2 regions of the Peribacillus sp. NJ4 genome follow, and region 2 is predicted to be linked to the other one. Evidence: riboswitches for the same ligand, from Rfam matches in the RefSeq annotation. Region 2 holds a riboswitch; the other holds the start of a gene.

Region 1 (15,685 bases), 1.4 Mb from region 2:
GAATGGCATTTTTCGAGTCATATTCTTCACTTAGTAAAAGTTGAAGTTCAAAGTCATTCATCTTTTGTGAAAGGATCGTGATTTCTTCTTCCAGCTCTGCCAAAAGTTCTTCATCATTCTCCTCTTTCACTAGTTCATATGTCAAATCCAGATTTTCATATGATTCATTCAGATCGGACAATTGATTGACTTGTTCTTTCAGAGCATTCGTTTCATTGATGACAGTCTGTGCTGTTTGCTGATCATTCCAAAAATCGGGATGTGTCATCTCATTTTCAAGCTCTGCGATTCGTGCCTCTTTTTCATCTAAGTCAAAGAGACCCCCTAAAGTCCGTTAATCGTTGCGCTGTCCGTTCAAGTTCATTTCTTATTTCTGCTAATTCCATTTCTCTTCACCTCATTAGTATGTTAAAAAAAATCCTTGTAGAGGGATTCGCTTCATTACAAATAAACCTCTTCAAACTATATGCAAATATATTGCTTTATGCAAACTAAACATGAAAAGAGGCGGCAAGCCTTACACTTAACCGTCTCATAATCATTATACACCTAATTTCAGCCTAAATTGCCATGGCAATTCTTATATTTTTTACCGCTGCCGCAAGGACATAACGCGTTTCGGCCAACGTCTTCCTTTTTACGGGCAGGGGCTTTTTTCACTTTTCCCCCGTCTTCTTCCTTCGGATTGACCGCTTGTCCTTTTATGACTTCCTTCCGCTCTAGATTGTTGCGGATTTCAGCCTTCATGATGTATTTTGCGACTTCATCTTCCATAGAAGCAATCATGGCTTCAAACATCGCAAAACCTTCTGATTGATATTCACGAAGTGGATCGATTTGGCCATAAGCACGAAGGTGGATCCCTTGACGCAATTGCTCCATTGCATCAATATGGTCCATCCACTTACTATCGACTGCACGAAGAACGATTACTTTTTCGAATTCACGCATTTGTTCTTCAGATAGCTCTTCTTCTTTTTGGTCATAGTTTTCTTTCACTTTCGCTAAAATGAATTCAACCAATTCCGCTTCATTTTTTCCTTCTAGATCATCTACAGTGATGGAACCTTCATTGATTAGGTTACCATTCAGGTAATCGACAAGGCCTTGTAAATTCCAGCCTTCCTCATCGCCCATTGGTGCAAACGCGACAACATTGCGCTGGATGGATGCCGTAATCATCGTTTCGACGATTTCACGTAAGTTCTCACTTTCCATTACATCGAAACGCTGCTTATAAATGATTTCCCGTTGTTGACGGAGAACATCATCATATTGCAGTAATTGCTTACGTGAATCGAAGTTATTGCCCTCGACCCGTTTCTGTGCGGATTCAACGGCCCTCGTCACCATTTTACTTTGAATTGGCTGGGAATCATCCATTCCAAGGCGTGCCATCATGCTTTTCATGTTATCGGAACCGAAGCGGCGCATCAATTCATCTTCCATTGATAAATAGAATTGAGTGACCCCTGGGTCCCCTTGACGGCCGGACCGACCACGCAACTGGTTATCTATACGCCTGCTTTCATGACGTTCCGTACCGATTACAGCAAGGCCACCGAGCTCCTTGACACCTTCACCAAGCTTGATATCCGTACCGCGTCCTGCCATGTTCGTAGCGATCGTGACTGAGCCTTGATTACCTGCATTCGCAATGATTTCCGCTTCACGTTCATGGTTCTTTGCATTCAAAACATCGTGAGGAATTCCTTTTTTGGATAAATAGGCAGAAATGACTTCAGATGTTTCGATGGCAACCGTACCGACAAGCACTGGCTGACCCTTTGTATAACGTTCGGCGATGTCTTCCACAACAGCCTTGAATTTCCCATCTGTTGACGCGTATATAAGATCTGCCCGGTCATCCCTGACGATATTCCTGTTTGTCGGGATCGCAATGACATTCATATTATAGATATTGCGGAATTCCTCTTCTTCCGTTTTGGCTGTACCAGTCATACCGGAAAGCTTTTCGTACATCCTGAAATAGTTCTGGAATGTAATCGTCGCAAGAGTCATGCTTTCATTTTGAATCTCAAGGCCTTCTTTCGCTTCGATCGCCTGGTGGAGACCTTCACTATAACGGCGGCCCTTCATCAAACGGCCAGTGAATTGGTCAACGATGACAATCTCGCCATCCTGGACTACATAATCCACATCCAAATGCATGGAAACATGCGCCTTCAACGCCTGATTGATATGATGATTCAATGTAACGTGACTAATATCGAACAAATTATCGATATTAAACGCTTTTTCAGCTCGGTTCATCCCATCTTCGGTCAGCTGTACGCCTTTTGTCTTTTCATCATACGTGTAGTCCGTATCTTTTTGTAACGTTCTCACAAACGCATTGGCTTGGATATAAAGCTGGGCCGATTTTTGTGCGGAACCGGAAATGATCAAAGGCGTTCTCGCTTCATCGATCAAAATCGAATCGACTTCATCAATGACAGCAAAGTGCAGTGGACGCTGTACCATTTGCTCTTTATATAACACCATATTGTCACGCAGGTAATCAAAACCTAACTCATTATTCGTGCTATACGTAATGTCGGCATTGTACGCCTCTTGTTTTTCTTCTTTAGAATGACTGTTCAAATTCAATCCGACGGTCAAACCAAGGAAATCATACAATATCCCCATTTCGGTGGCATCACGGTGTGCCAAGTATTCATTGACAGTAACGACATGTACACCTTTACCAGTAAGCGCGTTTAAATAAACCGGCATGGTGGATGTTAATGTTTTACCTTCCCCTGTTTTCATCTCGGAGATATTTCCATCATGAAGGGATGCCCCACCCATGATTTGCACACGGTAAGGATATAACCCTAGAGCACGCTTTGCCCCTTCACGCGCAACCGCAAAAGCCTCAACGAGCAAATCATCCACGGTTTCCCCATTTTGATAACGCTCTTTAAACTCACCAGTTTTGGCACGCAACTGTTCATCCGATAACGCAGCCGTCCCATCGGCCAGCGCTTCGACCTGATCAGCGATTTTTTCCAAACGTTTGATTTCTCGCTTATTCGGATCAAAAACTTTATTTAATATATTAAGCATTCAATAACGCTCCTCTATTATGGTAATGATCGTTCAATGACAAAATTCATATAAATTAAGAAGAAACACACCTTCTATTATGACTAATCCACGCTTAATTTTACCACTTCTATCCTAGAGGTACAACTTCCTGTCACTACCGTTCCTATCGACCCAGATTCAATTCTTGTGAAAAACAATGGATAAATGAGGAGTAAAACTGTTAAAATAGAAGGAAGTATATAAAATATATAGCAGACTCCCCTCTATTCCAAATGCAAAAGAGAATTTCCCATAACCTTCCATCACTAGATGCTGTGTCATCCCTAGCGATAGCATGTCAAGGTAATCCAACCTTACAGGCTTCATGTTTTGAATGATAAGGTGGGCTACTGAAACTTATTAGCAGAAGATAAATAGAACATGTTTCGAGGTGGTATTGATGATTGGTGAACGTGTAAAAAAACTGCGAGAAGAAAAGAAAATGTCGATGACCGAACTCGCCGATAAAGCAGGCGTGGCAAAGTCTTACTTAAGTTCCCTCGAGCGGAACTTACAAACGAATCCTTCCATTCAATTTCTTGAAAAAATCTCCGCCGTACTCAACATTCCTGTCGATGCCCTACTTTACGATGCACCGAATAAGGAAATCTTGGACACTGATTGGATGAAAATCGTTGAAGAGGCTATGAATTCCGGTGTTTCAAAACAACAATTCAGGGAATTCATCGAGTTTAATAAATGGAGAAAAGATAAAGAAGAATAGAAGTGCACTAGTCTACCTACATAATCCTGAAGAATACAGCTTGAATAAGCCAGACTCGCTAGAACGGAAGAATAAACCCTATAAACAGCTAATGGGTTGAACCACTGTTTATAGGGATGTTCTCATCTTTTCGGTACTTATCTTCCATCGTTTTCCTCTAATGTAACCTCAAGGCTTTTCCGGTCAAAAAAAGCTATAATTTCCTCTTTTTTGAAACCCAAGCTCCTTGCTTCTGAAATCAACTTCACCCATTCTGGATCCATTTCCACATTAGCCACCTCTTCTACCTCCTAAAATACTCTTTGTATTTCAGGCAGACCAGCCATCATAGTCTTAAGGACCTTAGACCTGTGCCTTTGCGCCCTCATCTTTCAATAAGTTAGCCTTTGTCGTGGTACTTATTACCAAATACATTACTTATAATCATATTATAACGGATACCCACTCCATATATTGCTATTTTATGTCGGTAATCTACCAAAATGCAAAAACTTTCATCCGACAAAATATTACAATATTACGAAAATTAAAAACCTAATTCATTTTTTATCATATGCAATAGTCAATTTCGCTTTTTTATATAATAGTAAATATTGCTCTTCTTAATCAATCGATGGGGCGTATTAATTCTCTCCATTGTAAGTGCGTCCATGCTTTTTGCACAGTTAAGTCCTTGCCGCAGGTCGGACAAAGCCACTTTCCATATTCCGCACTGCTAAAAGAAGCCCTATGGCATGTATGGCAATTCTTCCGATACAAAAAAATCCAACCCCTCTGCAGCTTTACCCAATTGTTTTTCATAATAAACTAACCATTCTTTTTAAAGAACTAACAAATTTAGTACAGTCCAAAAGATAGAGGCGCTTTAATAGACATAAATAATCATTTTATTTCTTTAAAGAACGAATTTTGTTCTTTAAAATGAAACTCAAATTACTTTGTATTTTTTAAAGAACAAAACTTTTATACTTTCCAATTCATATAAATATAAAAAAATGTTATCAACTGCCAACGAATATGTTGGTAATCTACCAAAATGCATTAAAAAAGCACAACCCAGAGGCTGGGCTGTGCTTTTGATCTTAGATTCATAATTAACTAGGTTCAATTAATCCGTAGCGTCCATCTTTACGACGGTACACCACGTTCGTTGTGTTGGTATCCGCATTCGTATAAACGAAGAAACTGTGACCAAGCATATTCATTTGTAAAATCGCTTCTTCACTGTCCATCGGCTTTAAATCAAAGCGCTTATTGCGGACCACTTCAATATCGTTATCGTCTTCGAATTCATCCACCACTTCGTCAACTTCCGTATTGAAGGCGAATGCCTCGGGAGTCGTTGATAGGTTGTTCCGGTATTTACGATTGACCTTCGTTTTATGTTTACGAATTTGGCGTTCAAGCTTATCATTGATCAAGTCAATGGCAGCATACATATCCGCATTTTCCTCTTCAGCGCGAAGAACCAAATTCTGCATAGGAATCGTCACTTCGACCTTTGATGTATTATTGTTCACTTTCAAATTCACTAACACATTTGCATCTGGTGTATTGTTAAAATATCGTTCTAACTTGCCAATTTTCTTTTCGACGTATTCTCGAATTGCTGGAGTTACCTCAATGTTTTCACCGCGTACGTTGTAATTCATAAAGTGAGTCCTCCTTAAATTAAGACTATACAGTTAGATTCTACAATACCCCTCCGGTTCCTTTTGGAATCACATCATGAAATATGTCGAAATTATGAAACAATTGTCGGAAGGTTTGGAAAGGGTTGATGTCTGCCCTAACTCCATTATAACAAATGTAATGCCATAAAGAAAAAATTAAGACCATATTATTTACAGAAAATTTAAAAATATTTAACATAAAAACCGTTTGGGATCCAAACGGTTGGGTAATCAATTTCTTTTATCGTAGAACATGCCATCTACTGATAGACTCTCATACGGGTTCGTGTATTTATTAGATGATTTTTTCTTCTTATTTATTCCCTGGATATCCCGCTGTATTTCCTGCTTTTGGAGCTTCAGCAAGTGATCGACCTTTTGGTTAAGCAACATGGTTGCACGGCCTAGCTGTTGCTCTTCACCAGTAAAAGGCGGTTTGATTTCTGAAAGAAGTTCATCTCGCTGATCAATCAGCTGTGTGACCCTTTCTATTTTATCATCGCGTTCTGCAATCGTCCGGTCTTCCAGAACACCAAGTAATTCAGCAGTCAAATCATGAAAGGTTTGAATCACCATTACACTTGACCGCTTTGCGTAAATTGTTTTTTCCGGTTCATCTGAATAACTTCCTTCCAAGTATTCCGGAATTCAGTAACAAGTCCCTCCACCTCTTCTAAGGCAGCAACATCATTTTTCAAATTCGCATCTATCAGACAGCGATTCACGAAATCATACAGACTCATCATTTCTTTGGATACTTCCACATCCATATTCAACGTCACCATCAATTCGCGGATAATGTTTTGCGCCTTGATGATGTTCGTATTCCTCGCTTCAATATTACCAGCTTCAATGGCTTTTTTCCCAAGCATGATGAACTTCAAACAGCCATTATACAGCATTAATGTAAGCTCGCCAGGAGATGCTGTATTGACTGAATTTTGTTGGTACGATTGATATGGATTATTTATCTCCATATTTAACTTCCTTTCCGACTTACCTTAACTAAAATAAGAAGCTAACGATGCACTTTGGCTGTTTGCCTTTTGAATCGCTTTTTCCATAGCCGTGAACTGGCTGTAGTAACGCGATTCCAATTTCGTTAACTTTGCTTCAAATGTTGAAATTCGGGTATCCAATCCGTTAACCAATTTCCCAATGGTAAACGAGTTATTAACATAGCCGGCCTTCCCTGCTTTTTCAGTTATCACCTTCATGGATGATTGTATATCATCCCTTAATCGGCGGGCGAGGCCTTTGTCGCTCTTTTCCGATCCATTGGCCATGAACATATCATAAATCGCATTGGGATCCTCACTAATGGCTGCCCGGAGCTTGTCCTCATCAATCGTTAATTTACCGCCCTCGAGGTAATTCTTTGTTGTGGTAATTCCCAAACTGCTAAGACTGTTTTTTCCTGTAATCCCATCGACCGAGGTGTACAGAGATGATCTCATCGTAGTTAGAAGACTTTTTAATGTCGAATCGCTTTTTAACGTTCCACTCTTCGCTTTTTCCTCCCACAGCTTCACTTCATCTTCCGTCATTGCCTTCATTTGCTCGGTTGTTAGTGGGGTAAAGGAGCGATATTTCGCTTCACCCGTTTTATCCTGAACCTTTTTAATGATTTCATTATATTTATTCACAAACTGAGTGATCGTGTCCAAGATGGCATCAACATCAGCTGTTGATGAGAATGTAACGGTATCCGTCGTTTTCTGCTTTACCGTTATTTCCGCTCCATTAATCTGAAACGTATTCGAAGGTCGGGAAATTGCCAGGCCATTATAAACAATGGATGCATTTTCCCCTTTTGAGCCGCCAGCCCCCTCATTGTTACTGCTCATTTTTAACATATTGAAAAAATCTCCGGTGCCCCCCAATTCAATTTCAGGGCGGTCTTTAACATCGCCGGTATTTTTAGCAGTGATGGAAAACTGCTGGGAATTTCCATCAAAAAATAAAGTCACTCCCGAGTTAGCATTGATTTTATTGATGACACTCTCTAACGTGTCGTCCGCATTAAGGGTAAGCGTATACGGTTTTTCCACTGTTACTCCATCTTTTACTTCCGTATCAAAACCGCCATTGATGGCCAGTATCGTAATATCTTGAGGTGTCGTGAAGCCCAATTCCGATAGTTTCTTTTTGGAGTCAGTAACAGCTGATTTCTCCGTACTGGTCATCGTTGCTGCTTTGGCAAGCCCGATCACCTTTATATTGCCAGTAAAATCACTGGCCGAGTTCACATTTTTCACGGATATTGCATCTGGATTCGATACCGACACCTTCTTTTTAATGAAGGATGACTGCTTCCCGATTCCATCACGAATGAGCGTATCCAATTCTGATAAAGATGTATTCATCGAGCGGTAATCATCCCGCTGCCACTCGGAAGACTGCTTTTTCTGTGTTAATTTATCCAATGGCACCCGTTCTGCCTGCATCATGCTCTTAACTAGCTCATCAATGTCCATTCCACTTGCTAAACCACTGATTCGTACCAAAATTGATCACCGCCTATATTTTTTCATCCACCATGATCCCGACAAACTCCGTCATTGCCGCGTAGAAATCCAACAACTTCTTAGGAGGGATTTCCCGAATCGTCTCATCCGTTATGTCATCCACAACCTTGACATAATACTCATTCAGCTTCTCATGATACTCAAAACGAACAGCCGTATGTGTTGGATTAAGAAAAGTGTTCAAACTATCAACAACTTCCTGCACCTTTTCTTTTGAAGGCTGATTGGATTCTACACTTTGTTCAGAATAGGCAACTGTATTGATTTCTCTTTGATAGTAGGAACTGATTCCCTCTGAAATGGCTATTCTAAGTTGTGAGGAAAGAATATTCGTGGACAAACTCTCCAACATCTAAATAGCCTCCAATATGATATCTTTACTTTTTATATCGGTAATTACAGTCTTTTATTTAGTCACTCATAGATTTGGTTTTCACCTAAAACTTTCATGAATGATATTTCACTAACATCCTCTCACTCTCTATTTAGAAGAGTTTTACTACTTTGGATTTAATATCTCTTTAAATACAAAAAAGACTCCAGAAAAAATATCTAGAGTCTTTTTCAATGAAAACCGAATAATAATTAACGTAATAATTGAAGAACGCCTTGAGGCTGTTGATTAGCTTGTGCAAGCATTGCTTGCGCTGCTTGAGAAAGAATAGAGTTTTTAGTTTGCTCCATCATCTCTTTAGCCATATCTACATCACGTACACGTGATTCTGCAGCAGTTAAGTTCTCGGAAGATGTGTTCAAGTTATTGATAGTATGCTCTAAACGGTTTTGATATGCACCAAGTTTTGAACGCTCTTTTGAAACTTCAGTTATAGCACTCTCGATATTAGTTACTGATGCTTTAGCTGTATCATGAGAAGAAACATCAACACGTCCAGCATTAGCTAAATTTAGTACACCATCTGTTTTCATATTTCTGATGTTTAAGCTTAGATTTTGGTCTTCATTAGCCCCAATTTGAAATGTAACTGCACCCGCATTTACTTCTACATCACCAATTGCTTCATCCTGTGTGTAACCAGCATTTGTTTTAATAGTAATTCCAAAATCAGAGAAATTTAAATCTTGAGCTCCATTAGCATTATCGATTGTTTGAGTTTTTCCACCAAATGTCATTGTAAGTGTATGCGCAGTTGTATCAGCTGTAATTGCATAAGTTCCAGAAGTAGCACCGTTTGTTGTTGCACTTGCTACACCAGTTACTGCTAATACAGTAGTTGTACCTGCATCTTGATCAACAGTACCACCTAGACCACCATTAAGTAACGTCTGTTTATTAAACTCTGTTGTATTACCAATACGGTCAATTTCACTTTTTAATGCATTCAATTCCTCTTGAATTGCTTCTCTATCTTGGTCAACGTTAGTATCATTCGCACCTTGAACGGCTAACTCACGCATACGCTGAAGAATGTCAGTTGTTTCATTCAATGCACCTTCAGCAGTTTGGATCATAGAAATCGCATCTTGTGAGTTACGGGAGGCTTGGTCCAATCCGCGAATTTGCCCACGCATTTTTTCAGAGATTGCAAGACCTGCTGCATCGTCGCCTGCACGGTTGATACGCATACCTGATGCAAGTTTCTCCATTGATTTGGATTGTGCATTGGTTGCACTTGATAATTGACGGTGCGTGTTTAGAGCTGAGATATTGTGATTGATGATCATTTATGTTTCCTCCTTGAGTTTTAAGTTCCCACGTCCATGTGGTTGTTTACGATGGGAAGTGAATAAGTCGGCCGCCTATTTCACTTCCCTTCGTTGTATTTTATATCGACCTGCTTGGAAACATATTTAGCGGATATTACGATTTTTTCTTGAAATACTCATTTATATTTTTCAGTAGATTGGTTTCAGTTTTGGAGGCTTCGCTATTTTCCTGCTGGATTGACAGATAGATTTCCTTCCTATGGATATCGACGTTTTTAGGGGCATTGATACCCAGTTTGATCTGTTCTCCCTCAACGGACAGAATCGTAATTTCGATATCATCGCCAATCATGATTGATTCATTTAGTTTTCTGGTCAATACGAGCATCATTCTCCCCCCTGTTCTTCTAAAGGTCCAATCAGTCTGTGCTTTGTACGGTATTCACTGCCGTTCATGATAAATTGCTTTCCCATTTTTTTAGAGCTATTTATGATGATGGGTGCCTGGAGATTCGCCGTCGTATCATTGAAAGGGTCCTGGATCGTTAATATAACGAAAGTCAGGACTTCCAGTTCCGTTTCTATTTGTAAAGAAGATAATACCTCATCCGTAAGCTTCACTTCGTAATCGCGGTACACTTCAAAAGGATTCGTGACAATGAAGGCAACCTCTTTTGTTTCTAAGGATTGCAGGACGAAAAAAGGCGTGTCATCCAAAGTTAGCAAGCAAAACTGCTTTTCTTCTAAAAACCCTGGTATCCCGCTTTCAAATCTATAAATCTTTTCTTCTGCAATTTCCATTTCGCCATGAAATTTTGGCTGTATGATCATCTTTGTTTTCACTTCCCTATCTCATCCGGAAATAAATTAATGAAATCTATATCCAGCGCATTTTTTTGTAGAATTTCCACATTCACACTGCCTGGTGTGTACGCATGGTTCGCCTTATGGATTTGAGCATCAATGATCGGTTTTTGAGCGGTTGCTTCAAGCTTCACTTGGGCCGGCTGGTAGTCAAGCTTCACGCTGAAATGAGAGGGAATCCATCCGAGATTGAATTGCTTCTCAGGTCCTTTGCTGTTTTGCCTGGCCTGATCAGCGAGCGCATTACCGCCTTTTTCATATTGCCTCAGCTCCGTCCCCTGCTGGGCACGTCTTGCCATACCTGCCAGCCAATCTTGATATCCCTGCTGCGCAAATTCCTCCACTCGCTTGGAGAGGCTTTTCAAATCCATATCTTCCCTGGCTTGTGACTGATCGATCGTCAGCTTGCCTGGGGTCGTTTGAATTTCCAGGATTGCTTGCGGCTGATCGATTGATTGGACCGCTGCCTTCTGTTCGATTTGCTGTACAGGCTGCTCTATTTTCAATCCAATCTTCATTGAGGTGGATTGCAATCTAATTTGTGGAATCTGCATCATCAACACTCCTTATAGAAAAAAGCTATCCATTTAAGAATAGCTTAGCGAAGAAAATCCAATAAACTCGGTTGCATGATTTTTGCTCCGATACTTAATGCAGCACTATGGACACTTTCCTGGGTCGTCAAATCCATGATCGCCTTTTCGATATCGACATCCTCATTTTTCGAAAGGATCTCAGTGGCAAAAACCTCCTGCTGCTTGAGACGGTCCGTCATCAGTTCAATCCGATTCTGCCTTGCGCCAACTTGTGCCTGCATACTTAAGAACGTATTTATCGTTGCGTCAAGCCCTTCGAGCGTGCCACTCACGTCGCCGCCGTTTTCCAGTGCATCGATTGTCTGGTCGATGCTTCCGCCAGCGGCGAGTGCATCACCAAAAATCTTGGAACCGTCCGTATTGATTTTAAGGGAAATCCCGGAAAACACTTCAAGGTTTATGTCCCCTGTGCCATATACCGTATTCCCATTCGCGTCTTTAATGGAAGACGGTCTCACATTCGTATCCTGGCCGTTGAAAATATACTTCCCGCCTATCTGTGTGTCGCCAAGAGTTATGAGATGTTCTTTTAATTGCTTAATTTCCTCTGAAACATTTTTCAGCTGTTCCCCTTCATACGTACCATTGCTACCTTGAACCGTTAATTCACGAATCCGCTGCATGGCGGAAACCGCTTCAGTAATGGCATCATCCGTGCTGTCGATCCAATTAGTCGCCTCGGCAATGTTACTTTGATACTGCCCAATTTGATTGAGATTTGTCCGGTACCCCATTCCCATCATGGCCGCAACAGGGTTATCCGATGGTTTGGAGAATTTCTTTTGAGAGGAAACCTGCTCTTGCAGCTTGGCCATCTTTTCGTAACTGCCGCTTAAATTGCTTAACATATTATTGGTTAGCATCGATTGCGTTACCCGCATGTCCGTTCACTCCTATCGGCCTACTGTACCCATTCCGTTTATGATTTTATCGAGCATTTCATCCATCATCGTCATCATTCGTGCAGAAGCGTTGTATGCCTGCTGGAATTTGATCATGTCCGTCATTTCTTCATCAAGGGATACGGAACTGACGGAATCCCTATTTTGATTAACGGATTCAGCAAGCACGACAGAGTTGGAAAGGTTCTTTTGGGCGCTTTGGGAATCCACGCCAAGCTTCCCGATGATACCGGAATAATAGGTGTCGAAGCTTCCTGTCAATTCCTTTGAATTTTGGTCTTTAGTCGAGTACTCACTAAACGCCTTCTTCTTGAGGTCAGCCAGGAGTTTTGCATTTTCATTATCCCCGGACGCCCCTCCACCTTTACCGCCTGCGGCAATTTTTGTCGGGTCCTTTACGATCTCACGATTCACCTTGATGCTTTGGGCGGCACTATTACCTGGTTCGAGTTCAAAGAAGTTCAATGTCGAAGTACTGCCATCTCCTAACGCATATCCTTGTTTATGGATGGCATTAAACTCATTCACAAAAGCTGTCGTCATATTATCGAGCTTTTTCAGCATATCAGGATAAGCTCCCCCGATCGTGCCATCAGCCTTTTTATAACCGAAGCTGTTGATCAAACCGGATAGTTCTCCAGTGAATTTGTAATCCGTCAATGTTTTCGAACCAAATTTCACTCCGTCCACCATACCTGTCGTCTTATCATGGCTAACTTCAACTTTCGAAATCCCCACCATCCCGGTTTGGTTAACACTTACCAGATTGATGGGCGGCTTATAAGAGGAACCGTCTTCTTGCATCAATTCGATGTTGTACAGCCCAGTTGCCACATCGCTGGCCCTGCCATAATCCGTCGGAATGACATTATTCACTTTAATGCTGACAAGTTGAGAGAGATTGTCTACGAGTACATCACGTTTATCATAAAGGTCATTGGGGATATAACCATGCGGCTCCACTTTACTGATCTGTTGATTAAGCTGATCAATACTGCTAATGAGCCTATTGATATCGTTCGCTTTGACGTTTATCTGATTACCGATATCCGTTTGAACGCTCGTTAGCGAGTTGTAGTAGTAGTTTAGGGTATCCGCGACCATGACGCCTGTTGAGGCAACTACTTCACGCGCCCCGGAGTTTTCCGTATTGGCCGTCAACCCTTGCAGCGAATTCCAGAACTTCTCCATCGTGGCAGCCAATCCGCTGTCGGTTGGTTCATTCATGACCCCTTCCATTTTGGTCAAGGACTCGCTTATGGCCCCGTAATAACCGATTTTATTACTTTGTGTCCTGTATTGTGCGTCCAGGAAACTGTCACGTATCCGCTGAACCGTTTCTGCCGCTACCCCTGTCCCGATCTGCCCAGCTACGCGCGGGCTGTTCAACCCGACAGTAGGAAAGCCAGACGTCTGGACCAGGTTGACCCGCTGCCTTGAATAACCTAATGTATTGGCATTGGCCACGTTATTTCCTGTTGTGTACAAGGCCCCTTGAGAGGTGGATAATCCGCGTTTAGCCGTCTCAAGACCCATAAAGGTTGAAATCATTTACTCGAACCTCCATCTTTTTTCTGTTTCTTATGCTTTGGTATCAAACATTCCCATGGCGCTTTTTACCGGTATTTTAACCGAATCCCCGTAATTCAGGTTCTGATTTTGCGGCCTCAGCATATCCAAAGAGACATTGATGAATTGAAGGGACTGATAGATCAATTGCTGATTTAAAAAGTTCCGCTCCTTCAGCTTAGCCACTTCTTCAATCAATTCCGCTTTAAGCCGTTCAAGGATTTCCGTTTCTGCCGGTCCTGTCATTTCCGTTATTGCATGGATGGAGGCCGCCTGTCCCACCGATCCATTTGCTGCAAGAAATTCCTCGACTGCCCCTTCCCTTTCCTTATCCGTTTGACTGATTGCTTTAATATGCTTTTGTTCCTGAATCAGCAGGGCATTAATTGCCTCGGTATCACTTGCTTTCAAAATGACCGTTTTTCTTATCGCTAATTGATTGAAGCTTTTATGGAGCTTGATCAATTTTTCAAGCGATTCGATGATGTTCCGTGCAGACATTTTGCCGCCTCCTCTACTCATAAATGAAGGACGGAAAATGGTTCCGTCCACTTCATTCAAGCATTTTCAATGAAAATTCATTTTCGGTAAAAATCGATGAGACCCTTAGCCGTTGCCTGTGCATTCAATTTATAATTTCCGTTTTCAACTTGGATTTTCAATTCGTCCACTTTTGCTTGTCTTGCAGCAGAAATCGGAGATGATTGCTGCATTTCTTTTGCCGCTGAAGAAATTTCAACTTTATCCGAGGATTTGACCTTGGATTCTTTGATATTCCCCGTTTTATTGGCTTGAAGATTATAAGGGTTAACACCTGTCATACCGACGTTATTGATTTTCATATTCCAGATCCTCTCCTTCGGTCGATTTTTTAGATTCCATAATAGTACGTTTCCTTAACAGACCATGAAAATGGCTCTGGACTGTGTTAATCTCCCTATCGTTATTATCGACAAGGAATGGATTTCCTTAATTGTTTCTTTTAATCTTTCTTTCGACAACCATTGTTGATTCTTGTTCTAAATATCGAATATTTTAACAAATCAAGCATCATGTTGCCATGATTTATCCTTTTTGATCTTCCTTCATGTAGTACGTATTTTTTTTATCATTTCCTTGAATTTCAGTTAGGCGCTTTTCCTCATTTTCAAATGTCTTCAAATCCGTACGCAGTGAATCGCTGCATTCTCCGCATAACCTTCCGCTCTTGATGTGAGTACCGCACTTTTCACAAGGAATTCCCAGATTGGGAAACTGAGAAATCCATAGCTTTCCTGTTTTCACGAATTTAATGATTAAGGTTTCTTCAACGCCAGTGTCCTTAACCACTTGCATCATGAACGCCGTTCTATTTATTTTCTTGCGAATATATGCATACACTTTATCATATTGGGCTTCTTCTTCTTTATAGCAGGCATCGCATACATCACGGAATTTCGTCATAACGAATAACGAATTACAGTTTGGACAGTTGAATATTTCCATTAGGGCCCCTCCTTCACCATCACAACGATTATTCTTCAGTACTTTATATATCGAATAATACCGGCGATACTTTAGGATGTTGATTAAAATGAGCTGTTTCACCTAGCAAGGGTGATGGATGATACTTCTTTGGCCCCAGCTGTTTTCAATGACTTGGCTGCTTGCCTGAGAGTTGTGCCTGTCGTGTAAATGTCATCGATGATCAAAATTGATTTATGCTCCAGCAAATCGGGGTGTATGACCCGAAATACCTGCGGTAATGACAGTCTATCTTGACGTGATTTTTTTGATTGTTTTTCCGAATGGATTCTCGTTAAGGTCTCAACGGTTTGAAGTCCAAGAAGGTCTGCCAATGCCTGTCCCTGATTGAATCCCCGTTCCCTAAGCCGTTCATCACTAAGAGGGATGGCGGTTACCAGGTCAAACTCCACGTCCTTTAACCTGTCTTTCATAAAAGGGACGAAAACCTCAGCTAATGCATAATCCCCTCGGTACTTATATTTGGCAATAATATCTTTTAGGTATTCATTATAATGAAATAGCGATATGTTCTTCGACAAATAGCCTCCCCATTCCCTATCCCTTTCCC
Region 2 (15,685 bases):
CGATTGCAAGTGCGATTGCAGGAAGCACGAAGTTTGCTTTTCGGACGCTGAACGCGGTGACCAATAATAAAAAGGATATGGAAATCGTGGCAGCCGAGGCTAAGATGTCCGGGAAAGTGATTCTGCTGCTTGATGAGGTTCATCGACTCGATAAGGCGAAGCAGGATTTCCTATTGCCTTATCTTGAAAACGGGATGATCACCTTGATCGGTGCAACTACCAGCAATCCCTATCATGCAATCAATCCGGCCATCAGAAGCCGGTGCCAGATTTTCGAGCTCAAATCATTGGAAACCAATGATATAACCAAAGCTCTGGAACGGGCACTTCATGATGAAGAACGGGGGCTTGGTGCGTATAAAACCGATGTCAGCCTTGATGCCCTTACCCATTTCGCGACTGCTTCCAACGGAGATGTCCGCAGTGCCCTTAACGCTCTTGAACTCGCCGTCATTTCCACCGAAACCGATGAGTCCGGAACGATTCATATAGATCTACAAATTGCCGAGGAATGCATGCAGAAAAAAAGCTTCTCACATGACAAGGACGGAGATGCCCATTATGATGTTCTGTCGGCATTCCAAAAATCAATTCGCGGAAGTGATGTGAATGCAGCCCTTCATTATTTGGGGCGATTGGTCGAAGCCGGTGATCTTGTCAGCATTGCCCGCCGCATGGTGGTCATTGCCTACGAAGACATAGGTCTTGCCAATCCCCAGGCTGGTCCCAGGGCACTCTCTGCCGTCGAAGCCGCTGAACGACTTGGGTTTCCTGAAGCCCGGATTCCACTTGCCAACTCAGTGGTCGAGTTATGCCTATCACCAAAATCGAATACGGCTATTGTCGCAATTGATGCAGCTCTGTCCGACATTCGCAGCGGCCATAGTGGAGATGTACCAGATCATCTCAAGGATGCCCATTACAAAGGCGCCACTGACCTCGGACGCGGCATCGGCTACCTTTATCCGCATGACTACGAGAATGGCTGGGTGAAGCAGCAATACTTACCGGACAAACTGCGCAGCAAAAAATATTACAAACCTAAAAAGAGCGGAAAATTTGAACAAGCCCTTGCCTCGGTCTATGAAAATATCGAGAAAAAGAAATAACTCCGGATCACTTCAGACCCGGAGTTTTTTTATTGTGGGAATTGAAAACTTTTAATATTCCTCAGATTGACAAAGACCGCCTCCTCATGAGCATTCATCAACCTTATTACTCATTCCAATATTCTGCGGATGCATAACTAAATTGAGCACGACCAGTTTATTGGTTTGTATGTACACCTGTCAGCCAAACGCTCCGGCTAGGACTTTCTTAGTTAAAAACCGGAACGCTTAGGCTAAATTCCCTTTGAATCGCCTTGCTTGGCCAATTTTCCCCGGGAATTAGTCCGCATCAAGGGCAGAAACAACATTTCAATATTTGATTCTAGCCCGATAACTTTTACAGCATTTAATCTTAGATTATTGCGGACTGCAATCTGCGCACTTTTAGCCGCAGAAAAATTAGGTTTCCTCGTATCCAGTAAAAGGATATGTCAATTGCGATTGCTAGCGGCATGTCCACTTTCATAAGAAGGCACAACAACTTTTTGGTTGCTGTACCTGTGTGGTCAATCTTCTTCTTTATAGATACCCTTCGATGCTTTAATCATATTTTCCAGCCACATTTTCTTAAATACATTTACACGACGAGGACTGCCATTCTCTTCACCCTCAGCTGAATTTTCTTCTGCGGTGAGTTCATTTGTACCAATTTCGCCGGAAAGGATTTCATTTGAATTGCCTTCATCTGCTGAATCCGTTGAGCTACTTTCATCTGATGATGAGCTTTCCGTTGAACTACTTTCATCTGATGAGCTTTCCGTTGAACTACTTTCATCTGATGAACTTTCCGTTGAATCACTCTCATACGATGAGCTTTCCGTTGAATCACTCTCATACGATGAGCTTTCCGTTGAATCACTCTCATACGATGAGCTTTCCGTTGAATCACTCTCATACGATGAGCTTTCCGTTGAATCACTTTCGTACGATGAACTTTCCGTTGAATATTCCATTTATTTTTTAACCTCCAATATTTATTTAATTATTCTTTAGGGATATCCGTACTGCATATATATGCGCCTTCTATCTAATAGGGACTTTGCTTATCACCCATTTTAAAGTAAAACTTCATTCTCTTAGGAATATTTGGTGATTCAATTTTACCTGGTCAATTTAATTAGACTCAAAGTTTCTTCTCCTTGCAAACAAAAAAATAGCCTCGGAATCGAAGCTACTTTACATTTTCCCCTTCATGTTAGCTATGATGTCCCTTTAGCCAACCGACCACCGATTTCCCACTACTTTCGCGGAGGTCCTCGACATTTTCTTTTGAAATGATCTCTCCATCCTTAATCAGAATGACTTCATCAAGGATGTTCTCGATTTCCTCAATTTCATGAGTCGCCATAATAACCATTTGCCTTTCAAAATCGATAGAAGACAGCAAGCACCGTACAATCGACTCCCTGACCATAACGTCCAACCCTGAGAATGGTTCATCCAATAATATGACCGGTGCCTCACGGGAAAGGGCTAGCACTAATTTAAGCCTTCCCCGATTACCTATCGACATCGTACGGACCTTCATCCGGTCATCCAATTTCATGAATGCCAGCATTTCAATTGCCTTATCCCGATTAAAATCAGCAAACTGCGATGCATGAAATTCAATATACTGACCTGCCGTAAAATTGGGATAGAAAAAATCAAGCTCTGTCAGATAAGAAACAACAGAAGCTGTCCTCCTGCTTACCGGCATCCCAGCGACCGTCACTTCACCATGATCCGGTTTCGCGAGACCCGCAATCAGTTTGAGCAATGTTGACTTACCGCTACCATTGGCTCCTAACACCCCATAAATCTTCCCCACTTCAAACGTGAGTGATACACCATCAAGGGCAGCAATGCTTCCATACCTTTTCGTTACATCATGCAGCTCAACTGTCATTCCGCATCCCCCTGCTTCTTCAGAAATTGCTGTACCGCCGTCAGCATTTCTTCTCTCGACAAGCCAATTTCTTTCATGTTCTCAACGAATGTCTCAATAACTTCCGTTTGAATCCGGGTACGCAGTGAAGCAATCAGCGCCGAATCATTTTTAACGAATGTACCTTGCCCCCTTCTCGTCTCCACAATTCCATCCCTCTCAATCTCGCTATAAGTACGCTGTATCGTATTCGGATTGACACCCATTTCGACAGCCATTTCGCGGACCGATGGCAATTTATCCCCACTCTTTATTTCACCCCGTACAATTGAATAACAAATTCGATCCGCAACCTGTAAATAAATCGGCTTTGATGCATGAAAATCCTCTGGCATCCTTTACACCTCAATCTTTCGGTCCAGCAGCCAACATGAAGCGAGGAACAATATCACTAATCCAATAACATCCAACCCGCTTGTCAAAAGCGAAATATTTCCCCCGCTTTCTATATAAAACTCCAACTTGGCTTGAGACAAGCTAAACGACGAACCGCTAAAAGCCGGTACAGCCCATATATCATCCAGTTTCTGATATACCATTGTATGACCAACCCAATTTTTCAACAAAACCATTCCTATAAACAGAAGAGACACTAACAGCCAACGAATATTTTTAATAAATTGAACCCTTGCGAGTGCATGATACACTACCCATAAAAACATCATAAGCACAGCTATGACAATACTAACCGCCGTCATAACCCCGCCTAACTGTAACAAGCCACCTAATTCTGTAATATTTCCCACCTGAAAGTCTTGCTGAAAATAACTAGTCGGAACCTTAAAAGCCACAAATACTAAACAACTGGCAAATAAAATGGAAACCACTTGAAACAGCACACTTGACACTAATTTACTTCCAAGCAACATCGCTGCAGACTGGGGATTGTGAATCCACAATTGCGTCTTCCCCTCGTAATTCAAACATCCAAAAATCAAAGAGAACATAATAAATGGCTGTAAGAACAAGATCACCCATGTACACATATAAAAAAGACCTGCAACTTCCAAAAATTTGGATACTAAAAAAGAAATGAACACCAAGCCAACTTGCGCAACCAACAACCACAGAAGTGTGGATTTCCCGATCAACCACTCCTTTTGCACTAAACCTTTAAATGAATTCAACTTCTCAACCCCTTCAGAATTGTTCTAGTTACATAGTACACAGTTACACCAAAATATGTCAAAGGTATTATAAAATAACATAATATACTATTCTTTTAAACTGAAATTAAATATAATAGATGATGTGGTTACAAAAAGAGGAAGGAAGTAATATATGAGACATGAAAAAAAGAAGAAAAAGAAACGGACTTGGCTGAAGGTAGTCGGTATAATTGTCCTACTTTTTATATTAGCAGGGGGAGCTTTTGCCTACTCTGTATGGAATTCACTGACAAAAACCGTTGACACGATGCATACACCAATAGACCGTACCACGGATAAACGAACCAAAGACCTTGCACTATCAGATCAGGAGCCATTCTCGATGCTCATGCTCGGTGTCGATGAACGTGATGGCGACAAAGGCCGTTCAGATACTATGATCGTCTTGACAGTCAATCCACAAAAGAAATCGGTAAAAATGCTAAGCATTCCGCGTGATACACGGACCGAGATAGTCGGTCATGGTACACAGGATAAAATTAACCACGCATTTGCTTTCGGCGGAGCGAAAATGTCCATGGATACCGTTGAGAATTTCCTGGATATCCCTATCGACTATTATATGAAAATCAATATGGAAGGCTTTAAGGATATCGTTGACGCAGTCGGCGGCGTGACTGTCCAAAACGATTTGGACTTCACCTATGAAGGCGTCCATTTTGCAAAGGGAAGCATTAATCTAAATGGGGAAGATGCACTTAAATATTCGCGAATGAGATATGAAGATCCGAATGGTGATTATGGCCGTCAATCCAGACAACGTTCCATCATCGAAGCTGTCATCAAGGAAGGCGCAAGCCTTTCATCATTGACGAAATACGATGATGTCTTCGCTGCATTAAGTAAAAATATCCAGACGAATTTGACGTTTGATGACATGATGGACATCCAAAAGAACTACAGGGACGCTAGCAAAAGCATAACCCAAGCAACTATTCCAGGAAATGGAACGAAAATCGACGGAGTCTACTATAATATTGTGTCGGATGAACAAAAAGAAAAGGTTCAATCCGAATTAAAAGAACAATTATCCATCAAATAAGAAAAAATGAAAGAGCTGTCCGGACCCGCATCCTGACAGCTTTTTCATTTTCCCCGTCCAATATTCTGACAAAAAACGGACACCAATTGTAGAGATTTGTAGGAATTTTTGTTGTTTATTAGGCATAAAAAAACGGTATAATCTAATATGAGCTGATAATTCCATCTTCCCCTTGCCCCTTTAAATCACTAGACCTATTATTCTATGGACCCGGAATTCCATCAACCACCATTCATCAACTATAATAAATAATCCTAAACAAAAGGAGCGGATTTACATGAAAATCAAAGCAGGCAGCTGGGCTATGCTAAGCACACAGGACAAAATGTTTATTCTTAAAGCCATCAGTGATCGTTCAAGAATGAAATATGTTTCATGAGAAGTAGATCTTATCATCGCTACATGAGAGCATCGCCTCTCCCTTTTCAATAAAACGAACTCGAGCCTGAAAAAGGAGAGGAATCTATTCAAACTGGTGATCCCATAACAAACGCCATTCGCCTTTTTCTTTCACGACATAGCAATCTTGTTCCATGTAAACATCCAAAGCGAGAATTGAAGACCTGTGTAACTGGAATTTCATAGGCCGTTTTATGCTGCCTCCCATCCTTATCCAGCCTCCAGTTCTTCACTTTCTTAAATTGGCCTACATCATACTGAAAGGTCTGCACTTCCATATGCTGGCGCTGGACCGATTTTGCACATCCGCAGGTTCGGAAAACCGAAGCTTCACTTCAAAACTTAACATATCCCTGGACTTCCCAAAAAATGATACAAGCTCGCCGATACTCCTATAGGAATCTTATCTTGTCTCCTCACCTCATCGCCCTCACAGGTTATCATTCATATATAAGGATAACGACAAAAAAGAAGCATGTTGGTAGACATGCTCCTTACGTATATGTACCGAAAAAGATTTCTTAGATTCTATGACGCCTTCTCCGATAAAAGAAAAGAAAACAGAAGATTCCTAGCAAACCGCCAAATGTGTCAAGCATGACATCCTGCCATAAGATGAAAATCTACCAATCATATTCTATTAGGTTATTCAATGATCCCGCTTAATTTCTCCTTAATCTCTTCCACAAGTTCATTCACAGTAACATCCTGCCCAGACTCTCCTTTTGCAAAAGTGTCTTTTATAATATCAAAAAAATCCATTCGTAATTTCCACTCCAGTATATATTTGAGCCACCATTTTCATCCTGTTGTCCTAATCCTTTTTTTCAAAAATAAGGATTATAGCTCTTTTATTTGATAATCACATATATTAAGGATTGGCAAGCGGAAACTAGTTTAAAAGCCAAAAATTCACCCAATTTTAACATTTCCGAAATATACCGGAGGAATGAATAATAGTAAGATATAAGTAAATAGGTGTGATATAAGAAAACCAAAAAAGGACCGATTACTCAGCCCTTTTTTGATACCCAATGTTATGATTGTCCCATAAAATAAGTCATTAATGAAATTAAAACTAACGTAATGGTAATATAAGTCCCAATAAAAATTTTCTTGCTTCTCTGTTTCTTTTCATAAACTTCCTCGAACGTAATGAATTTGTTTTTTGACATCAAATAATCTCCTTTTATTTTGATGGCAGCTATCTGACATCGCCTACCGCGGCCTTTGCTTGATCACTATAGTGTAGTATCGGCACACTACCAAAAATATTTAAGTATTATTAACTATTTTTTTATAGGCTATATTTCTTAAATCTGTAGCAGGTTACGACTAACTTATTATGTACTTTAACTAAATTCTATGATCATTCTGTTAAATCCTGCCTAGGTATCATTTTAATATCTAATTTTATTAAGCGCTTACTTAATAAAATTCATTATTATTTTTATCCAACCGAAAAAAGACAACCATAACGGTACACTGAATAAAGTTCCCCATATTAATCCCTTTATAAAAGAATTAAGTCCATCCATAATAAAAATCCCTCTCAATTTAGGTTGCCTTTTTATTATTGTCCCCATGTTCTATATTCTAGATACCTTTTAAGGTGATTTCCTTTAATGAAAATAAAAAAAGAAGACTGTATAACAGCCTTCCCTAACGTAATTTTTATCCCCTGATTTGCTTTTTCCAGTTCATTTTCCCTTGATGAACTCCCACACATCTTCAATAGATAATCCTAGATTTTTAGCCTCTAAAATTAGATAAGCCCATTCTTCCCGTTCATTGTTAGCTTCCATGATAAATCCCACCCAACTTGTGGTAACACAGCCGTCTTAGCATTTAGCCTTAGACCTGTAATTTTGCGTCCCTACTTTTCAATAGGTTTGCCTTTCTCAAGAATATTTCACATTAATTATTCTCAAGATTAATAAATCCCTTCAATTCACTGTTTCCATGGGGCTAAATAAACCATCATGCCCTCAAAAAATTACCCTTAATTAAAACTATATTAATGTTAATTATACTTAAAAACGTAATAATAGCTCTTAATACTATTCGTTTTTTTCTGTCATTTTTCAACATCATTCATCAAAAAGTGACATCACAATGCAAAAACACTGGTATAATACTCTTTCTTTACAACTCTTTTAATAAAAAAAGATTTATAATAGCTATAATAATCCCAATTTACTATTCTACAAAAATAATATTTTCGAAATAAGTGGGCTAAGTGATTCAGTTTTAATTTATTTTCCCTAAGAAAAAAAGCCAGCATTACAATGCCATAATATGGCTGTAACCTGACTGTTCGTGAACTCTAGTAAATATTTACACACTTGATTCCATTTGGATACCTAATAAATTGCTAAACATCCCTCTTTTTTCATTCGCTAACTGGTTATATTCACCGACCTGAATGATTTCCCCATGATCCATGACCAACACTTGATCGGCATTGCGAATCGTCGATAATCGATGAGCTATGACGATGATGGTCATTTTTCCTTTTAATCTTTCAATAGCGGATTGAATCTTCGCTTCGTTCTCCGTATCCAAAGCACTCGTCGCTTCATCCAATACCAGGATGGCCGGTTTACGTAAAATCCTCTGTCTAACACTAGACGCTGCCTTTCTCCTCCCGATAGTCGCACACCTCGATCACCGATGAGTGTATCTTTTTATTCCGAGTCTTTAATTTCTTATCTTATAAAATTCAAAATTCATTATTATTTTGATCCAACCGAGAAATAACAACCACAACGGAAAGCTTAAAAGTGTTCCCCACAATAGTCCCACAACAAGAACTTCTGAAAATAAAGATCGTCTCTTTTGTAGTCTTAGGACTCTTAACTACTTTGACTACCCATTTCGACAAAAGGAGAGCTCCCTGCATACTTCCTCTTTCACCTTCTTAACACAAAAAAAGGACTGATTTCTCAGCCCTATTTAACACCAGTTATGATTTACCAAGAAAAAAAGTCAATAAAGAAATCAAAATTAAAATAATAGTAATATAAGACCCAATAAAAATTTTCTTACTTCTTTCTTTCTTTTCATGAGCTTCCTCGAACGTAATAAATTTGTTTTTTGTCATCAAATTCTCCTTGTATTTTGATAGCAGCTTGACATCGCCTTCTGCGAAGTCCCTTTGCTTGATCTTCATATTAAAGTATCGCTAATCGGCAAAAATATTAACTGTATTATTCACTATTTTAATACTGAGCTAGATTTTATAAATTAATATCTGTTCTTTACTATATAGTTTAATATAAATCATACAAATTACATTAATACAAAATATTCCATTATACCCAAAAGTCTTTTATACCAAGATATTCATTCAATAACGCTAAGCAATTATCCCTACCTGTTCCATAGAACTTTTTTATGGCTGCAATTAGTTTAATCCCTATCCATTTACTGATTAGTAAATAAAAAGGATAGAAATTCACCTTTTGCCAAAAATAACAAAAAGGATATCAACGGGAGGAAGAGAAAAATGGATTCAGAAATGCAGGAGAAATGCGGGGTATTTGGAGTATTCAATCACCCCAAAGCAGCCGAATTAACTTATTACGGACTTCATGCACTTCAACACCGTGGTCAGGAGAGTGCAGGAATTGTGGCTAGTGATGGGAAATCATTCAGGAATCACAGGGGAATGGGATTAGTTACCCATGTATTTTCACGGGACATCCTTGATGAACTAATCGGCAACATGGCCATTGGTCATGTACGATATTCAACTTCTGGTGAAAGTTTACTGCAAAACGCACAACCCCTCGTTTTTAAATATAGCGAGGGGGACCTGGCTGTTGCTCATAATGGCAACCTCGTAAATGCAAGGATAGAACGGGAAGTGTTACAACAGCAGGGAAGCATATTTCAAACAACAACCGATACTGAAATTATTGCTCACTTAATAGCTCGTTCAAGTAAAAAGCATTTCGCAGAAAGCGCACCTGATATGCTTAAACGTATCGACGGTTCATTTGCCTTGATTATAATGACTGAAAAACAAATGCTAATTGCCCTGGATCGTCATGGGTTACGTCCGCTTAGCCTTGGAAAAATTGGTGAATCAATCATCGCCTCATCAGAAACATGCGCTTTAAATGCAATTGATGCTAAGTTCTGGCGGGAAGTTGAACCGGGTGAATGGCTTCTTATAGATGAAAATGGAATTCAAACTGGAAGATTTGCTGAAAAAGGTAAGGTTTCCCTTTGTTCCTTTGAATTTGTCTATTTTGCCCGTCCGGATACCGTTATTCAAGGAAGAAGTGTCTTAACAATCCGGAAGGAATTAGGTAAAATTCTGTCAAAAGAACATCCGACACAAGCTGATGTTGTCGTTGCAGTTCCCGAATCAAGCGTCCCTGCCGCCATTGGTTTTTCCCAACAATCAGGAATTCCATATGAAATGGGGATTATTAAAAATCCTTATGCTGGTCGTTCGTTTATTGAGCCCACGCAAGAATTGCGCGACTTAGCTGTTCGACTGAAATTAAGCGCTGTGCAAGAAATTTTGGAAGGAAAAAGGGTGGTATTAGTCGATGATTCGATTGTTAGGGGAACGACAAGCAAGCGCATTGTCCAATTGATTAGGCAAGCAGGTGCCAAGGAAGTCCATGTAAGAATTAGTTCACCTATGGTTAGAAACCCTTGTTTTTATGGAGTGGATATGCCAACTAAGGAAGAACTATTTGCCAACATACACGAACACGAACGAGCTATGGGACAGGTTATCGGGGCAGATTCATTAGCTTTTTTAAGCACCCAAGGGTTATTAGAGGCTGTAGATGTGGATCTTGGAGAAACTAGCAGTCGCTGTGTAGCCTGTTTTAGTGGTGCATACCCAACTAATATTTGAAGTGATACAGCTTAAGTAGGATAAAAATGGCAGGCACCACACAAAAACAACTGTCTTTGTGTGGTGCCTGCCATTTTCCTACTATTAAACCTTGGAATTTGTCACTGTTTTCTCTTACCACTTACAATTACTTATCTCTCTCTTTCTTTCTCTCTACAAATGGATGGCTCCACTTATCTATACAACTTTTTTAAGGTGTTCAAGTTTATGCTGAACCGGGATTTAAGAGATTCGTGTTACTAGGCTTCTTCACCCTACTCCAAAACCAATACTGATCCGCATTACGAAGTCTTTAACCGATGAGCAATTACAATAATGGTCAAGGTTCCTTTGAGTCTTTCAGGCACTTGTTGTTTCATCTAGAACAAGGATCGATGGTTTACGTAAAATTCTTCGGGCTAGTACACGAGCTGTCTTTCTCCTCCTAACAGTCGAACTTCTCGATCACCAATGAGTGTATCTTTTTATTCCGAGTCTTTAATTTCTTAACTTATAAAATTCATTATTATTTTAATCCAACCGAAAAATGACAACCACAACGGAAAGCTTAATAACGTTCCCCACAATAGCCCCACAAAAACATTGCTAAGTTCATTCATATTAAAGCTTCCCCTTTTATAGGATTTTTTCCGATTGTTTTTCTGTTGTTAAATATAAATACTAATAATGAATACTAATAATGCAACGTCATTCTTTTTACTATTTTATTCATACTACCCCAAATCGAAAGCGCTTACAATATTACTATATACTGATAATCCTTACTTTTTATTAAATATTGCTTTACTACTTATTGAAAAGTTTTAACGCCGGAACATTATAGTCAGTAAATATATCTAATTATATCCGAATATTACATAGAAATATTCGTACTTACAATTCCCGAACAATATTATAGGGAACTAACAATATATTGTTCTAATCTATAAGAAACTCTTACCTATCAGCCCACGCAAATGAATAGTTTTGTTGATTACAGATCACTTCATCCGCAAGCTTTCAAGTTATAACAAAAGATAACAGTAGAATCCAGTTCAAAAAAAAAGGCTGATTATCAGCCTTCCCCATGTACTAATATTCTTATATTTTCCATTGATATGATGACTTTTCAAGTTCTGTTCTCTCCTAATGAAGTCACGAACGATAATCCTGAATTTTTTCCCTTTATACATACCATTCTTTTACTCTGTACCTATTACCTCATACAAAATACCTTTCCTTAAATGATCTGAAGTTTGTATTTTTATGACAGGTGATTTTACCGATTTTTTTCATACCCATGTGTCCCCGTAGACACCTTTTATCATAATGTTACTTCGCTTACACATATCATGATGGATCTTTAAAACCACACATACTAAGGAGCCTAAAACTTTTTTATTTTAGTCTCTCAATAAACAACTAATGACTTTTATTTAACACGCTAGATGTTCTGCTAAAGTGGTTCTCCTAACACTTTGGAGGTACATTTAGGTTAATACTCCTTATATCAAAACATATTACTTTAACCTTCTTCGATGTTGGTTAAAAACCTTGATGAAAATACTATTATCATCGGATTTAAAAAACTTAACTCCAACTAATTTTAAGGGTGTCAATATTTCTTTCATTTGGTATAAAGGCATTAAAATTCATCCTTTCTTAATTAATCCAGTCAATAGAGCAACCGCCCTCTAGATATGAGTCATAGCTTTTAATAGTTACTCTTTCTTTAATTCATTTAATAATACCCATTATTTCAGTGATTAATCCACATAATAGAAATTCATTTTTTTATTTCTATTCTTTTTTAACTTATGCATTGTTATGTCATATAACCCTGATGTTAAACCTATTCATAAGAAAAAAGCTGGTTACTTCATAACATCAACGAACCTTTCGTTCTTTATAACAATAAAAAATGCTGGAAATACCATTTTTTATTGTAATGTTAATTAATTTCATTTTCATATAGTGTCTACCCAATGTTATAAAGAAAGGTCAGCAAATCGGATTTAATTAGAGAATCACATACTGGATTCTATTTGGATACCTAGTAAATTGCTAAACATCCCTCTTTTTTCATTAGCTAATTGGTTATATTCACCGACCTGAATGATTTCTCCCTGATCCATAACCAACACTTGATCAGCATTGCGAATCGTCGATAATCGATGAGCTATGACGATGATGGTCATTTTTCCTTTTAATCTTTCAATAGCGGATTGAATCTTCGCTTCGTTCTCTGTATCTAAAGCACTCGTCGCTTCATCCAATACCAGGATGGCCGGTTTACGTAAAATCGCTCTGGCTAACACTAGACGCTGCCTTTCTCCTCCCGATAGTCGCACACCTCGATCGCCGATGAGTGTATCCAAACCTTGTGGAAGCTTACTGACAAAATCAGCAGCAGCAGCGAATTCAAGGGCCTCCCAAACGGATTCATCGCTTGCATTAGGGTCAATAATCATCAAATTTTCCCGTATAGTTGCATTAAAGAGAAATGGATCTTGCGGGATATAACTAATGGACCTCCGCAGTGATAATAACCGGTCATTAGTAAGGGGAATATTATCTATTTTGACTTCGCCCCTATTAGGATGATTCAACCCCATTAAAATATCTATTAATGTGCTTTTTCCGGCACCCGATCGGCCGACAATAGCTGTCATACGGTTAGAGGGAATGTGTATGCTTATATTTTCAAGGGCATAAGTGCTCTCATTTTGATCATAACTAAAATAAACATTACGGCAATCTAACCCTCTTTTAATTTCAACAGGCTTAATATTTTTATAATCAGATTCATATAACTCTCTTGCATCTCTACATTCGTTTTGTAAATCCGACAATGCTTTAAAAGATGGAAGCGTAGATCCTATTTGCTCTAAATTGGATTGAATGCTAGTAAACCTTGGCCATAACCTTGAAAAAATAACCATTATCAGCATTAATTGGGCTGGCTGGGCCATGAACATCTTTATTGAAAAAAACACAAATATTGCAATTAAGAAAGAAGATACAATTTTGAAAATCATCTGGGACGTCGTATTTAAAGTCGTTAACTTGATTCTGTTTTTTTCCATTCTCTCACTTAAAGACAGAAACCAATTCAAATGAGAGTCCTCTAGTGAATTACTTTTGATATCTTTCATTCCGTTAAGGTGATCAGTCATACCCGCTAAATAGGTTTGTTGTAGCTGAAAGGTTTCTTTTCCAATAGACTGAGACTTTTTCACAAATTTCCGTGACGAAAATATTAAAATGAACCCAAAGACTATTATAAAACTCGTCATTGGAACAGATAAATAAAAAGCTATACCAATTTGAATCAAAGTAAATATAAGGGAGGATATAAACTGTAAAAATAAATTTATCCCTGCACTTACATTGAAGGTTTCATTTGTCATGATATTGATAATATCGGATTTCCTCTTTTTTAAGTAAAATCCCCAATTGACCTGCAGCAGACTGCCATACGCCTCATCCCTTAGCTTTCTCACAAAACCTTGTTGGATTTTCACTCCCAGGATTGTTTGATTCCGCTTAAATACACTTTGTCCTGTCATTAATATCACATAAACGCCAAGTATTATAAAAAGGCTGAACGTTTCCGGAATTCCTATGAATAATTCATTAACCCAGCTTAAGAAAGGAACGTCATCCGTTTTTATATCCATTACACCGGTCAATCCAATCAATGGGATCAATAAGAAAATTCCTACGCCTTCTAAAAAGCCTATTAAAATCATACAAATAAGGTTGATATATAGTATTTTTCCCGAATAGTCATGTATTTGTTTCGTAAAAAGTAAAAGATGCTTCATTACCATATCCTCCATTCGCAGGCCATATTTAATCGTTTTCCTTCATGTAAAGCGCGAAAATGGAAGGAAAGGTATTGGTATTCACTTTTCTAAAATTATTCACAATGAAGATAGTATGGGTGGGGTGGTGACGCGTGGACTCCTGGATAAATCTTTGAGGATTTATTTAGTTCAAATAGAATGTTTTCAGATTGTTAACTAGATTCTTGTTCTTTCAGAGCATCAATTTCGTTCTCTTTGGAGAACTTAGACACAACAGTGAACCTATCCATCACTTCTGCTCCGGTTATATAAAAAGATCCACTGCGTAGCCAGGCATGTGCAATGAGCTCTCCATTCCCATCTTTGGCTGTACCTAAATAAAGAGTGCTATCCATCTTTCGTTTTTCCAGCATCTTCATAGCCGCCATTGCTTTTACAAGACACTGGCTTTCCCAGATGGTGTAGCGGCTCATGATATTTATAGCCCGCGATACATTTGCTAAAACCTCTTTATCAGCTGCTTCATTCAAGTCATATGATGACTCTTTCATCTGTTCACCAAGTGTTGGGGCAACTTTTGAAAAGGAAATGCTTTTAAGATAACGGGCCCTGCCTAAATGTAAAAAAGCTTCAATATACAGCAGCTTTGTCTTGAAATTTAATCGAAGAAAAGTATGTGCTTTCTTTACGATATTCATTATTTTTGCCTCCTAGACTAAAGTTTCATGATACTAGGAATGGATGCTAACTAAGCCTTGTTCTAGCAATTGACTTAAAAAGTCAGTGACATGTGCCTTACAATCGGTTTGATCGACATTGTATTGTGACTGTAATGTTGTAACTAACTCTTGAATCGTGATGGGTTCCTTCATTAACTCCCATATTTCCCCGCCCAGTTCACCTAAATTATAATATTTTCCGTTAGAAACGCTTAACATGACTTTTTCCCCATCCATGTCACTTACTATGTTTCCTGGACTTTGGCTATATTTCGTATCAAGTTGATTAATAATCATGAACTCTTTCCTCCCTTTTTAATACATTTAAAATTATTTCCGATAAGTCTGGCGCAGTGAAGCGATTCGTTGGTCTACGTAATTGGAAAAACTCGATTTTCTTAATCATTTTGGCAGAAGTATTAAAATGCCAGTCCATCAATCCAGATTTTTGTATAAAAAAATTACGGTATGTATGATGATACAATTTATAAAATCTTTGAAGAGATTGTATAGGCTTAATATCTATCTCGGAATTTTCACCCTTAATCAATTCAAATACACCAGCGAGCGGGAGTTGTTCAGTAATAAACTGATCTTGAACAGGAACAGCGAATTTATCTTCTCTAACAATGAGTGGCTGATAGTTATTTGAA

What was found. Region 2 has a riboswitch for cyclic di-GMP ahead of sinI (DNA-binding anti-repressor SinI). Riboswitches for the same ligand answer to the same signal wherever they lie in the genome.
Region 1: linked by a shared signal. The riboswitch ahead of sinI (DNA-binding anti-repressor SinI) and the one ahead of sinI (DNA-binding anti-repressor SinI) in region 2 are both predicted to bind cyclic di-GMP.

What each region holds. Positions count from the first base shown of each region.
Region 1 covers NZ_JAUCFQ010000001.1:399,616-415,300, reverse strand. Annotated here, with positions in the region: one part of gene prfB (peptide chain release factor 2) at 1-322, opposite strand, end outside; one part of gene prfB (peptide chain release factor 2) at 324-386, opposite strand; gene secA (preprotein translocase subunit SecA) at 556-3,069, opposite strand; gene QUF94_RS02040 (helix-turn-helix domain-containing protein) at 3,491-3,814, shown strand; gene sinI (DNA-binding anti-repressor SinI) at 3,952-4,092, opposite strand; cyclic di-GMP riboswitch class I at 4,124-4,209, opposite strand; gene hpf (ribosome hibernation-promoting factor, HPF/YfiA family) at 4,909-5,466, opposite strand; gene fliT (flagellar protein FliT) at 5,719-6,063, opposite strand; gene fliS (flagellar export chaperone FliS) at 6,063-6,464, opposite strand; gene QUF94_RS02015 (flagellar hook-associated protein 2) at 6,489-7,994, opposite strand; gene flaG (flagellar protein FlaG) at 8,008-8,367, opposite strand; gene QUF94_RS02005 (flagellin N-terminal helical domain-containing protein) at 8,601-9,698, opposite strand; gene csrA (carbon storage regulator CsrA) at 9,835-10,068, opposite strand; gene fliW (flagellar assembly protein FliW) at 10,068-10,511, opposite strand; gene QUF94_RS01990 (DUF6470 family protein) at 10,520-11,098, opposite strand; gene flgL (flagellar hook-associated protein FlgL) at 11,143-12,021, opposite strand; gene flgK (flagellar hook-associated protein FlgK) at 12,034-13,593, opposite strand; gene QUF94_RS01975 (flagellar protein FlgN) at 13,624-14,112, opposite strand; gene flgM (flagellar biosynthesis anti-sigma factor FlgM) at 14,190-14,453, opposite strand; gene QUF94_RS01965 (TIGR03826 family flagellar region protein) at 14,677-15,096, opposite strand; gene QUF94_RS01960 (ComFC family protein) at 15,195-15,685, opposite strand, start outside.
Region 2 covers NZ_JAUCFQ010000001.1:1,806,735-1,822,419, reverse strand. Annotated here, with positions in the region: gene QUF94_RS09100 (replication-associated recombination protein A) at 1-1,109, shown strand, start outside; gene QUF94_RS09095 (hypothetical protein) at 1,616-2,062, opposite strand; gene QUF94_RS09090 (ABC transporter ATP-binding protein) at 2,305-2,997, opposite strand; gene QUF94_RS09085 (GntR family transcriptional regulator) at 2,994-3,371, opposite strand; gene QUF94_RS09080 (hypothetical protein) at 3,375-4,163, opposite strand; gene tagU (polyisoprenyl-teichoic acid--peptidoglycan teichoic acid transferase TagU) at 4,318-5,247, shown strand; gene QUF94_RS29060 (YwzD family small protein) at 6,292-6,408, opposite strand; gene QUF94_RS09070 (hypothetical protein) at 6,684-6,821, opposite strand; gene sinI (DNA-binding anti-repressor SinI) at 7,347-7,451, opposite strand; cyclic di-GMP riboswitch class I at 7,470-7,553, opposite strand; partial or broken gene QUF94_RS09060 (ATP-binding cassette domain-containing protein) at 7,984-8,330, opposite strand; gene purF (amidophosphoribosyltransferase) at 9,155-10,525, shown strand; partial or broken gene QUF94_RS09050 (ABC transporter ATP-binding protein) at 10,797-10,986, opposite strand; gene QUF94_RS09045 (ABC transporter ATP-binding protein) at 12,532-14,331, opposite strand; gene QUF94_RS09040 (lasso peptide biosynthesis B2 protein) at 14,526-15,011, opposite strand; gene QUF94_RS09035 (lasso peptide biosynthesis PqqD family chaperone) at 15,045-15,329, opposite strand; gene QUF94_RS09030 (HPr kinase/phosphorylase) at 15,319-15,685, opposite strand, start outside.